DNA from 4 places in the Psychrobacillus sp. FSL H8-0484 genome. Region 1 is predicted to be linked to each of the others. Evidence: riboswitches for the same ligand, from Rfam matches in the RefSeq annotation. Region 1 holds a riboswitch; each other region holds the start of a gene.
What was found. A riboswitch is a leader RNA that binds a small molecule or an ion and turns the genes downstream of it on or off. The one in region 1 is predicted to bind lysine.

Region 2: it holds a riboswitch for lysine, as region 1 does, so the genes downstream of both, MHH81_RS20215 (transporter substrate-binding domain-containing protein) here and dapA (4-hydroxy-tetrahydrodipicolinate synthase) in region 1, are expected to answer to the same signal.
Region 3: it holds a riboswitch for lysine, as region 1 does, so the genes downstream of both, MHH81_RS13860 (aspartate kinase) here and dapA (4-hydroxy-tetrahydrodipicolinate synthase) in region 1, are expected to answer to the same signal.
Region 4: it holds a riboswitch for lysine, as region 1 does, so the genes downstream of both, MHH81_RS15050 (Na+/H+ antiporter NhaC family protein) here and dapA (4-hydroxy-tetrahydrodipicolinate synthase) in region 1, are expected to answer to the same signal.

What each region holds. Positions count from the first base shown of each region.
Region 1 is NZ_JBBOSZ010000001.1:3,457,028-3,459,236, forward strand. Features, by position in the region: gene MHH81_RS17015 (DHH family phosphoesterase) at 1-649, opposite strand, end outside; lysine riboswitch at 888-1,067, shown strand; gene dapA (4-hydroxy-tetrahydrodipicolinate synthase) at 1,189-2,061, shown strand.
Region 2 is NZ_JBBOSZ010000001.1:4,084,987-4,087,195, reverse strand. Features, by position in the region: gene MHH81_RS20220 (SLC45 family MFS transporter) at 1-717, opposite strand, end outside; lysine riboswitch at 976-1,158, shown strand; gene MHH81_RS20215 (transporter substrate-binding domain-containing protein) at 1,288-2,133, shown strand; gene MHH81_RS20210 (amino acid ABC transporter permease) at 2,200-2,209, shown strand, end outside.
Region 3 is NZ_JBBOSZ010000001.1:2,845,827-2,848,035, forward strand. Features, by position in the region: gene MHH81_RS13860 (aspartate kinase) at 1-837, opposite strand, end outside; lysine riboswitch at 934-1,112, opposite strand; gene uvrC (excinuclease ABC subunit UvrC) at 1,155-2,209, opposite strand, start outside.
Region 4 is NZ_JBBOSZ010000001.1:3,074,770-3,076,978, reverse strand. Features, by position in the region: gene yunB (sporulation protein YunB) at 1-701, shown strand, start outside; lysine riboswitch at 750-933, shown strand; gene MHH81_RS15050 (Na+/H+ antiporter NhaC family protein) at 1,023-2,209, shown strand, end outside.

The DNA of each region.
Region 1 (2,209 bases):
CTACTTCTGCTTGTACAATCTCTCTTTTTTTCCGACGAATATATCGTTCAATCTTGTCTTCTTCCATGTTCAGTATTTTCTTTTCGAATTCATCAAAATCAAAATGTTCACTTGAACGAAGTCTTTCCATCATTTTTTCTTCAAATTCTTCCATCGATACTAAAAAGAAGAGTGCGTTTAGTGAATGAGCTTGGTGGTTCTCGTTCTTTTCCCATTCCCATGTATCATACTGCCTAACTAACTCTACAAATTCTGTTATAGCATCTGCTGGTTCCAACAATTCATGTGTAACCAAATATTCATACAATAATGAAGTAGCAGATGTTAATTTACCTTCATTATCTTCCACTAAAACATATCCCCACTCATAATCATTCAAATGTAAAGCAGTTTTGTGGTGATCAAGTAGTTGGATTTTCCCTTTTGCATGATAAAAATCGTTGAGCCTTTTTTCATTTTCCTCATTCGGAGACAAATCAGTAATAAGTAAAAACGTATCTGGATGATCATGTTCCAAAAAGAATTCAATCTCTCGATTAAGAGACGATACCGAATTATATCGCACCTTCACTTGTTTACCGAAAGCAAGTTTTGCTAAAATGCCACATCCTACCCCATCTAAATCATTATGAGACAATAATTTATACATCATCTTCACCTCAAAAGTAGTATGGCTTTTATATGTCAAACTTATTGATAGTAACTGTTGCTTTTTACTTAATCAATGGACAAAGTTAAGAGTAGCAAGCAAATCAATCGATTGAAAATCTAAATATTAATCCTAAAATAAATTAATTGTAGATTTTAATAGGTCAACTATTGCAATTCCATAAGAAAACAGGTACTATTTTTATAATTAAATAATCACTTATTTCAATAACTTTTGAAGTAAGGATAGAGGCGCAAAGACCATCAGTACACAAATGGAGGATAATGAGATCCTGGGACAATTGTGGAAAGGGGAATTTGCCGAAGCGGAAAGAATCTCATTTTTCTTGAAGCTGGTTCTGTTGTTGAATAAACACTGAATTGTCATATAGGAAACTGTATGGAGGGCTATCTTACGCAAAGAAATAATTTATTGTTTCTACTGCAACAACGAGCCCTCGTTGTTGCTTTTTTGCGTTAATTTACTAACTGCCCTTCTCCCTCTGTTTTTAATAAAAAAATATAGGATGTGGAGAAGTAATGAATTTCGGACAAATTTTAACTGCTATGGTAACTCCTTTTGATGAACATGAGGAGATTGATTTCCAAGCTACAAGAAACTTAATTAATTATTTAATCGCTAATGGAACAGAAGGTTTAGTGGTTTCTGGTACAACAGGAGAGTCTCCAACGCTAACAGAAGAAGAAAAGGTCAAGTTATTCAAATTTACAGTGGAAGTAGTAAATGGAAGAATTCCGGTAATTGCTGGAACTGGATCATACAACACAAAAGAATCAATGAAATTAACAAAACTTGCGGAAGATGCAGGTGTCGATGGCATTATGCTCGTTGCCCCATACTATAGCAAACCATCCCAAGAAGGATTATATCAACACTTTAAGACAATTGCGGAGGTCACATCATTACCGATTATGCTATATAATATTCCCGGACGCAGTGTTGTCAACATGTTTGTTGAAACAGTCATTCGTCTTTCCAAAATACCAAATATTGTATCCATTAAAGAAGCAAGTGGTAATTTAGATATAATGGCCGAAATTATTGACCAAACACCGGAAGATTTTTCATTGTACAGCGGTGATGATGGTTTAACGATTCCAGTGTTATCAATAGGCGGAACAGGTGTCATCTCAGTAGCGTCCCATGTTATAGGGAATGAAATGCAAGCGATGATTAAAAATTTCAAAATTGGTAATATCCAAGAGGCTGCTAAGGAACATCGTAGACTACTACCAATAATGAAAGCACTATTTGCTGCTCCAAATCCAACGCCTGTAAAAGCAGCTTTAAATTTAAAAGGCGTCCCTGTCGGTGGTGTCCGATTACCTATGGTTCCTTTAAACGATGAACAACTTAGCGCACTGCAGCAAGTACTAAATGTACAAGAGTAAGTAACTTCATGAAAAATGATTACTTTTTTGTAGAATCCGCAAATTATATACTAAAAAACAAGAGTAAAATTTAACAGCGCCTATACAAAAGATATGTTTTTACAAGAAGAGCGAATTCCAGATTGAACGGGAATTCGCTCTTCCATAT
Region 2 (2,209 bases), 630 kb from region 1:
TAATCCAAGCTCGTTTACTCCATATAAAGTAAATAAAGCCTCCATTCCCTGTATAGCCATAAACCAAAAAAAGATTGCAGCTAACAAGAAAACGGTAGGAGTATTTAATTCTACTTTATAGTTGATTTTTGGTGTGGTCGAGATGGGAAAAGGAATAGCATCTTGGTTTTCCTTAATATTTTTAAAAACAACTACTAAAGCTACTAAGAAAATAATTGAAACCACTAAGAATGGTAACGATTCTTCCATACTGAATAAGAATGAACCAGCACTAAACGCTAATATGCCGCCGCACCCACCCATGAAATTAATAACTCCATTTGCTTTTGTACGTTCTGGTTCAGGGGTAATATCTGGCATTAAGGATATTGTTGGGGAACGGAAAATGGCCATAGATAAATTCATACAAACCATAAAAATGATTAACGTAAGTAAACTAGTATGAAAAGGAATAAGACCATAGAATAAAGCGGTAATGGGGAGACCAATAAGCAAATAGGGCATACGTCGACCGAAACGTGTACTCGTTCGATCACTGCGGTTTCCGATATATGGCTGTAAAAAAAGGGCAAAGTAATTATCAATTGTCATCAGAAAACCAATTAATGCAGTACTTGTAATATAATTATCTAGAAAGAATGGAACAAAGCCGTTATACAATGACCATCCTAAACTTATGCTAAAAAAACCAAAACCTAAAAACCAGATTTTTTTCAACGCAGTTCTCCTTCGAATAACAATTTTTATGAATAAATCAACAGGATTTAATCAGTCGATAATACACTGGCATAACCGAATTCTTTGAAATAACTTAATCCATTAAAAAATGAAGTATACTTTTATATATATGGATTTGCTGAGGGATTGAGTCCTTTATCATACTCGGTCAGAGAAGTGTTTAATCTAGATAGATTGACAGAAAGAAATTGATATTGTAAACTATGAACAATAATTGAATATGACCTCACTTAGTATAGGTGAGGTAGAGGCGCGATATTTAACAGTCTTTAGTGGAGTTTGAGAAGCTATGATGCTAAAGAGAAGGGAATGTCGCCGAAGTTTGTAATATTTCTCCGTATTACTTGCTGGGTCTGTAGTTAAGAACTGCAGGACTGCCGTTATAATCTTCCCGGTTTATAATGGTGTGCTATCTCATTTGGGAAAAGTAGAGGATTTAGGGCAACTATACATATTGCGACCTGAGTTCATCTCAGGTCTTTTTTTGTACAAGTTGTCCTTTTTTAGATTTCATACGCATAGACTGAAAATAAAAGGAGAGTAATAGAAATGAAAAACAAACTATTATTATTATCAATATTTCTTACCGTAATTTTGGTATTAGCAGCATGTGGATCAGACAAAAAGGAAAACAGTGGATCTTCATCAGCTACAGATAAGGACAATACATTTACAGTAGGTTTAGAAGCAGGCTATGCACCTTTTAACTGGACGCAATTAAACGACTCTAACGGGGGCGTGAAAATTGATGGTAACTCAGAATATGCAGGTGGATATGATGTAGAGATTGCAAAAAGAATTGCAGATGGATTAGGAAAAGAATTAGTAATTGTAAAAACAGAATGGGACGGATTAGTACCATCATTAACTTCTGGAAAGATTGATGCAATTATTGCTGGGATGTCACCGACAGAAGAACGTAAAAAGACAATCGACTTCTCTGAGAACTACTACACATCTAACTTTGTAATGGTAGTAAAAAAAGGTGGACCTTTTGAAGGAGCTACTTCTATCCAAGATTTTAGTGGTGCAAAGGTAACTGGACAATTAAATACATCTCATTATGGTGTGATTGATCAAATTGAAGGCGTAAAGAAACAACCTGCATCGGATAATTTCCCTGCAATGCGAGTTGCTCTAGAATCAGGTGTGATTGATGGATACGTATCCGAACGCCCAGAAGGAATTAGTGCTTCTTCAGCCAATGATAAGTTTGCAATGGTTGAATTTACAGACGGATTTGTTGCACCAGAGGAAGAAACAGCGGTTGCAGTAGGACTTAAGAAAAATAGCGATTTAACTGAAAAAATAAATGAAATTTTAGCAAAAATCTCTGAGGAAGATAGACAAGAGATTATGGATGCTGCTATTCAAAATCAACCAGCGGCAGAATAAAGATGAAGTGACACGACACCGGCTGCATCTATTTGCAGTCGGTTTTAATGTTTAAGGAGGAAAAGTATGAGCTTAG
Region 3 (2,209 bases), 610 kb from region 1:
GATAGAAGCTAACGAACCGTTAAAAGGAACTTCGTACTCTATCGTTAATCGAACAATATCCGATTCAAATGCTACTCCACGAACTACTAAATTTTTTTCCACGTCTACTTCCTCCTTTAAAATAGTACCCTCATTTTCTACATAGCTGGAACGAACTCTTAATGGAATATTATAGTTTTTTGCAAATTCCACTGCTCTTGGATGCAATACACCTGCACCTAAATTAGCAAGCTCAAGCATTTCGTCATATTCCAACTGCTCTAATTTCCTTGCATTTGGGACGAATCGTGGGTCTGAAGTAAATACCCCTTCTACATCTGTATAAATGTCACAAATATCCGCCTCTATTGATACAGCAATTGCTACTGCAGTTGTATCTGATCCACCTCTACCAAGCGTCGTAATTTCTCCATCGCTTGAAACCCCTTGAAATCCCGCAACAATGACTACTTTATCTTCCTCTAACAAGTTCAGAATTTTAGAGCCATCCAAATTTTCTACTCGAGCATTTCTATATACATTGTCTGTTTGTAAGCCTGCTTGCCAACCTGTTAAAGAAATGGCATCAATGTCTAAAGCATTTAATTGGATTGCAAGTAAAGACATCGTTACCTGTTCTCCAGTGGTTAACAGCATATCCATTTCTCTTTTAGTGGGACTTTCCGTTATTTCATGTGCTAGTTTCACTAACTCATCTGTCGTTTTCCCCATGGCTGAAACGACAACCACAATATCATGACCTTTTTCTTTTTCTTTGCGTATTCGATTAGCTACATGTGCAATTTTTTCTGTAGTCCCAACAGAGGTACCACCAAACTTCATAACAATTTTACTCATGAACATTATCTCCCTTTTTTATCTGCAAGGATTAAAAAATGCTTTTCACATATTGTGAAAAGCATTGTCTCATACACGGTCAAAAAGTAATTGTCCATGTGAGATAGCCCTCCAGAATATCAAATTCTGACAATCCTACATCTCTTAAATGCAGGACCAACATAGAGAAGGAAAAGCTTTTCTATATTTCGGCGAATAACCCTTTTCTCAACAATCCTAGGAACTTTTCATCCTCCTGATGAGTACTCTTGTTAATTCGCACCTCTATCTTCACTTTTGAATAGTGAATATTAAATTGTTTCAACCATAACACAACATTATTCTGAAGACAACGAATTTTTATGAAAATGATTTATCATAACGTCTGCGAGCTTACTGGAAAGTCCAGCATCTATAAACTCTTCTTTACTAGCAGCTTCCATCTTCTTTAAAGATCCAAAATGCTTTAGTAATAGTTTTTTTCGTTTTGGTCCAATTCCTTCTATCCCGTCTAACGAAGAAGCTATTGTATGCTTTCCACGTTGTTGACGATGGAATGTAATAGCAAATCGGTGCACTTCATCCTGAATACGTTGCAGTAAATAAAATGCTTCGCTCGTACGCTTCATCGGAATCATGTCAATTGGGTCTCCATACAAAAGCTGAGAGGTTTGGTGCTTCCCATCTTTCGCAAGACCAGCAATCGGAACATCTAGGCCCAATTCATCTTCGATGATTTCACGAGCAGCCTCTATTTGTCCTTTCCCTCCATCAATAATGATTAAATCTGGTAAAGGTAATTGATCTTTTAGAACTCTTGTATATCTTCTACGAACAACTTCTCTCATCGCACCATAATCATCATGCTTCGCGGCAGTCTTCGTTTTATATTTACGATAATCTTTTTTGTACGCTTTTCCATCTACAAAAACAACCATAGCAGAAACAGCGTCCGTACCATGGATATGCGAATTATCAAAGGCTTCTATTCGATTTGGAGTTGAAATCCCCATTATATTTCCTAATTCCTCTACCGCACCTATCGTACGTTCCTCACGTCTTTCAATCAAATGAAACTTTTCGCTTAATGCTAATACTGCATTTTTTTCTGCCAAATCAACTAAATCTTTTTTTGTACCTTTTTGCGGAATAATCACTTTCATTTGTAATAGCTCCGAAGCTAAATGCAAGTCTGTATTAATCGGAACAAATATTTCTTTTGGTTTAATATGTTCTGGCTTGGCATAAAATTGACCTAAAAATGTCAGGAACTCCTCTTCTGGATCACGATAAATCGGGAATAGTGAAACATCTCTTTCGATTAATTTACCTTGACGAATAAAAAATACTTGAACACACATCCATCCTTTATCAACCGTATATCCAAAGATGT
Region 4 (2,209 bases), 380 kb from region 1:
TTGCATGCTTCATCCTATCGGTTGCGGGAGTTTTTTATTATGTGAATGCACAACTAACTCCAACCTATCTTCGATATGCGGAAGTCCAAACGAATAAAATTGCGTCCATGGTTATTAGTAAAGCCATTAATTCGAGAACGGCTAACGTATTAGATGTAAATGATATTATTGAAGAAGTGCCATCCGATAGTGCAAATATGGTCACAACGAAATTTAATACAGAGATCATTAATCGTGTTCTATCCGATACAAATAGTTTAGTACAATCGCATTTAGAGCAAGCTGAGCAAGGAAATTTATCGAGTTTGCCTTATTTAGATGACATCGAATATGACAAGCAAACGATGGAGGATCAAGGGGGAGTTGTATTTTTCGTGCCGATGGGGCAGGCAACGAATATTCCACTCATTGGTAACTTAGGTCCTAAAATTCCGATTCGGTTTCATGTAATCGGAAATGTCCAATCAAATGTAGTGCCAACCATTCAGGAATTTGGTATTAATAATGCGTATGTAGAGGTCAGTATCCATATAAAAGTAAATGTCCAAATTATCGTTCCATTGGCAAGCAAAATGAGTGTCGTAGAGCAAAATATTCCGGTTGCAATGGGATTAGTGCAAGGGCAAGTGCCTTATATTTACACGAAAGGTGAAGGGAACTCTCCATCTGTAGAAGTGCCTTTACCGTTGCCAGAAAAATAAAAAATATTAAGATGCATAGAAATTACTGATACTATAATGTAAATGAATAAAATAGGTAGAGGCTGCAGAGCTTAAAAGTACTATACGGTAGGATGACACCGAGGATCGTATACGAAAGGAAGTTTTGCCGAAATTAGATATGGTTGGTCAAACAATATTTAGTTGGGGTTATTTTGAATAAAAATAACACTGTCATTTATATGATTTATATAAATGGGGAGCTACAAAAATATGGATAAAAGTTTTAATACTTAAATTCAATAGTAGAAGCCAACCTATAATAATTAGGGTGGCTTTTTTTATTTTGAGGAGGAGCAGGTTTTGGAGAATACAATTTTTTCTTTAGTACCACCATTATTAGCAATTATTATGGTTTTAGTCACAAAAAGGGTTTTATTATCATTAGGAGCTGGGATTGTTTCCGCTGCATTACTTGTAGAGAGTTTTGCTCCTGTAGATTCTTTAACACTCTTATGGGAATCTTTTAAAACTTCTTTTTGGGATGAAGGGTTAAATACGCATAATATTTATATATTACTCTTTATATTGTTATTAGGCGTTGTGACAGCATTTGTTAGTTTGTCTGGTGGGAGTGAGGCATTTGCTGCATGGGCGGTTAAAAGAATTAAGACAAGACGGGGTTCAAAGCTACTTACTGTATTTTTAGGAATCATCATATTTGTAGATGATTATTTTAATGCACTAGCAGTTGGACAAATAGCAAGACCTATTACCGATTCACATAGAGTATCACGTGCAAAGCTGGCTTATTTTATCGATTCTACTTCTGCACCAGTTTGCGTGATATCACCAGTTTCCAGCTGGGGTGCTTTTTTAATTTCACAGCTAGGGGTTATTTTTACGACACACGCAATAACTGAGTATACACCCTTACAAGCATTTATGTTAATGGCGCCAATGAATTTTTATGTAATTGCAACTCTATCCATTGTATTTTTTATTGCATGGACAGACTTTGATATATTAGATATGAAAAAACATGAAAAAAGAGCGTTAGAAACAGGTCAACTATTCGATATGGAGAAAACAAATCCAGGGGATCTTCAAGGGGATTTCCCGGAAAATAATTATGGTAAAGTAATTGACCTAGTACTGCCTATCATTTCATTAGTTGTTGTAACACTATTAGCCATGTTTTGGACAGGCTACAACCTGTCTGGAAGAGAATTTAATCTACTGGTGATTTTTGAAAATATGAATGTTCCATTTTCTCTACTTATCGGAGGATTAACAGCAAGTACTTTATCTATATTATTGTATTTACGTCAGTTTAAAACAAATCCGGGTGCAAACATTAGCAACGTATGGAAAGCTCTAGTCACAGGTGTTAACTCTATGCTACCGGCAATCTTTATACTCGTATTTGCGTGGGCTTTGTCATTTTTAATCAATGAATTAGAAACAGGTGCGTTTTTAGCTAAATTGGTAACGGAAAACAATATCCCAGTTGGGGTCATTCCTTTCCTATTATTTGTCTTAACAGCGTT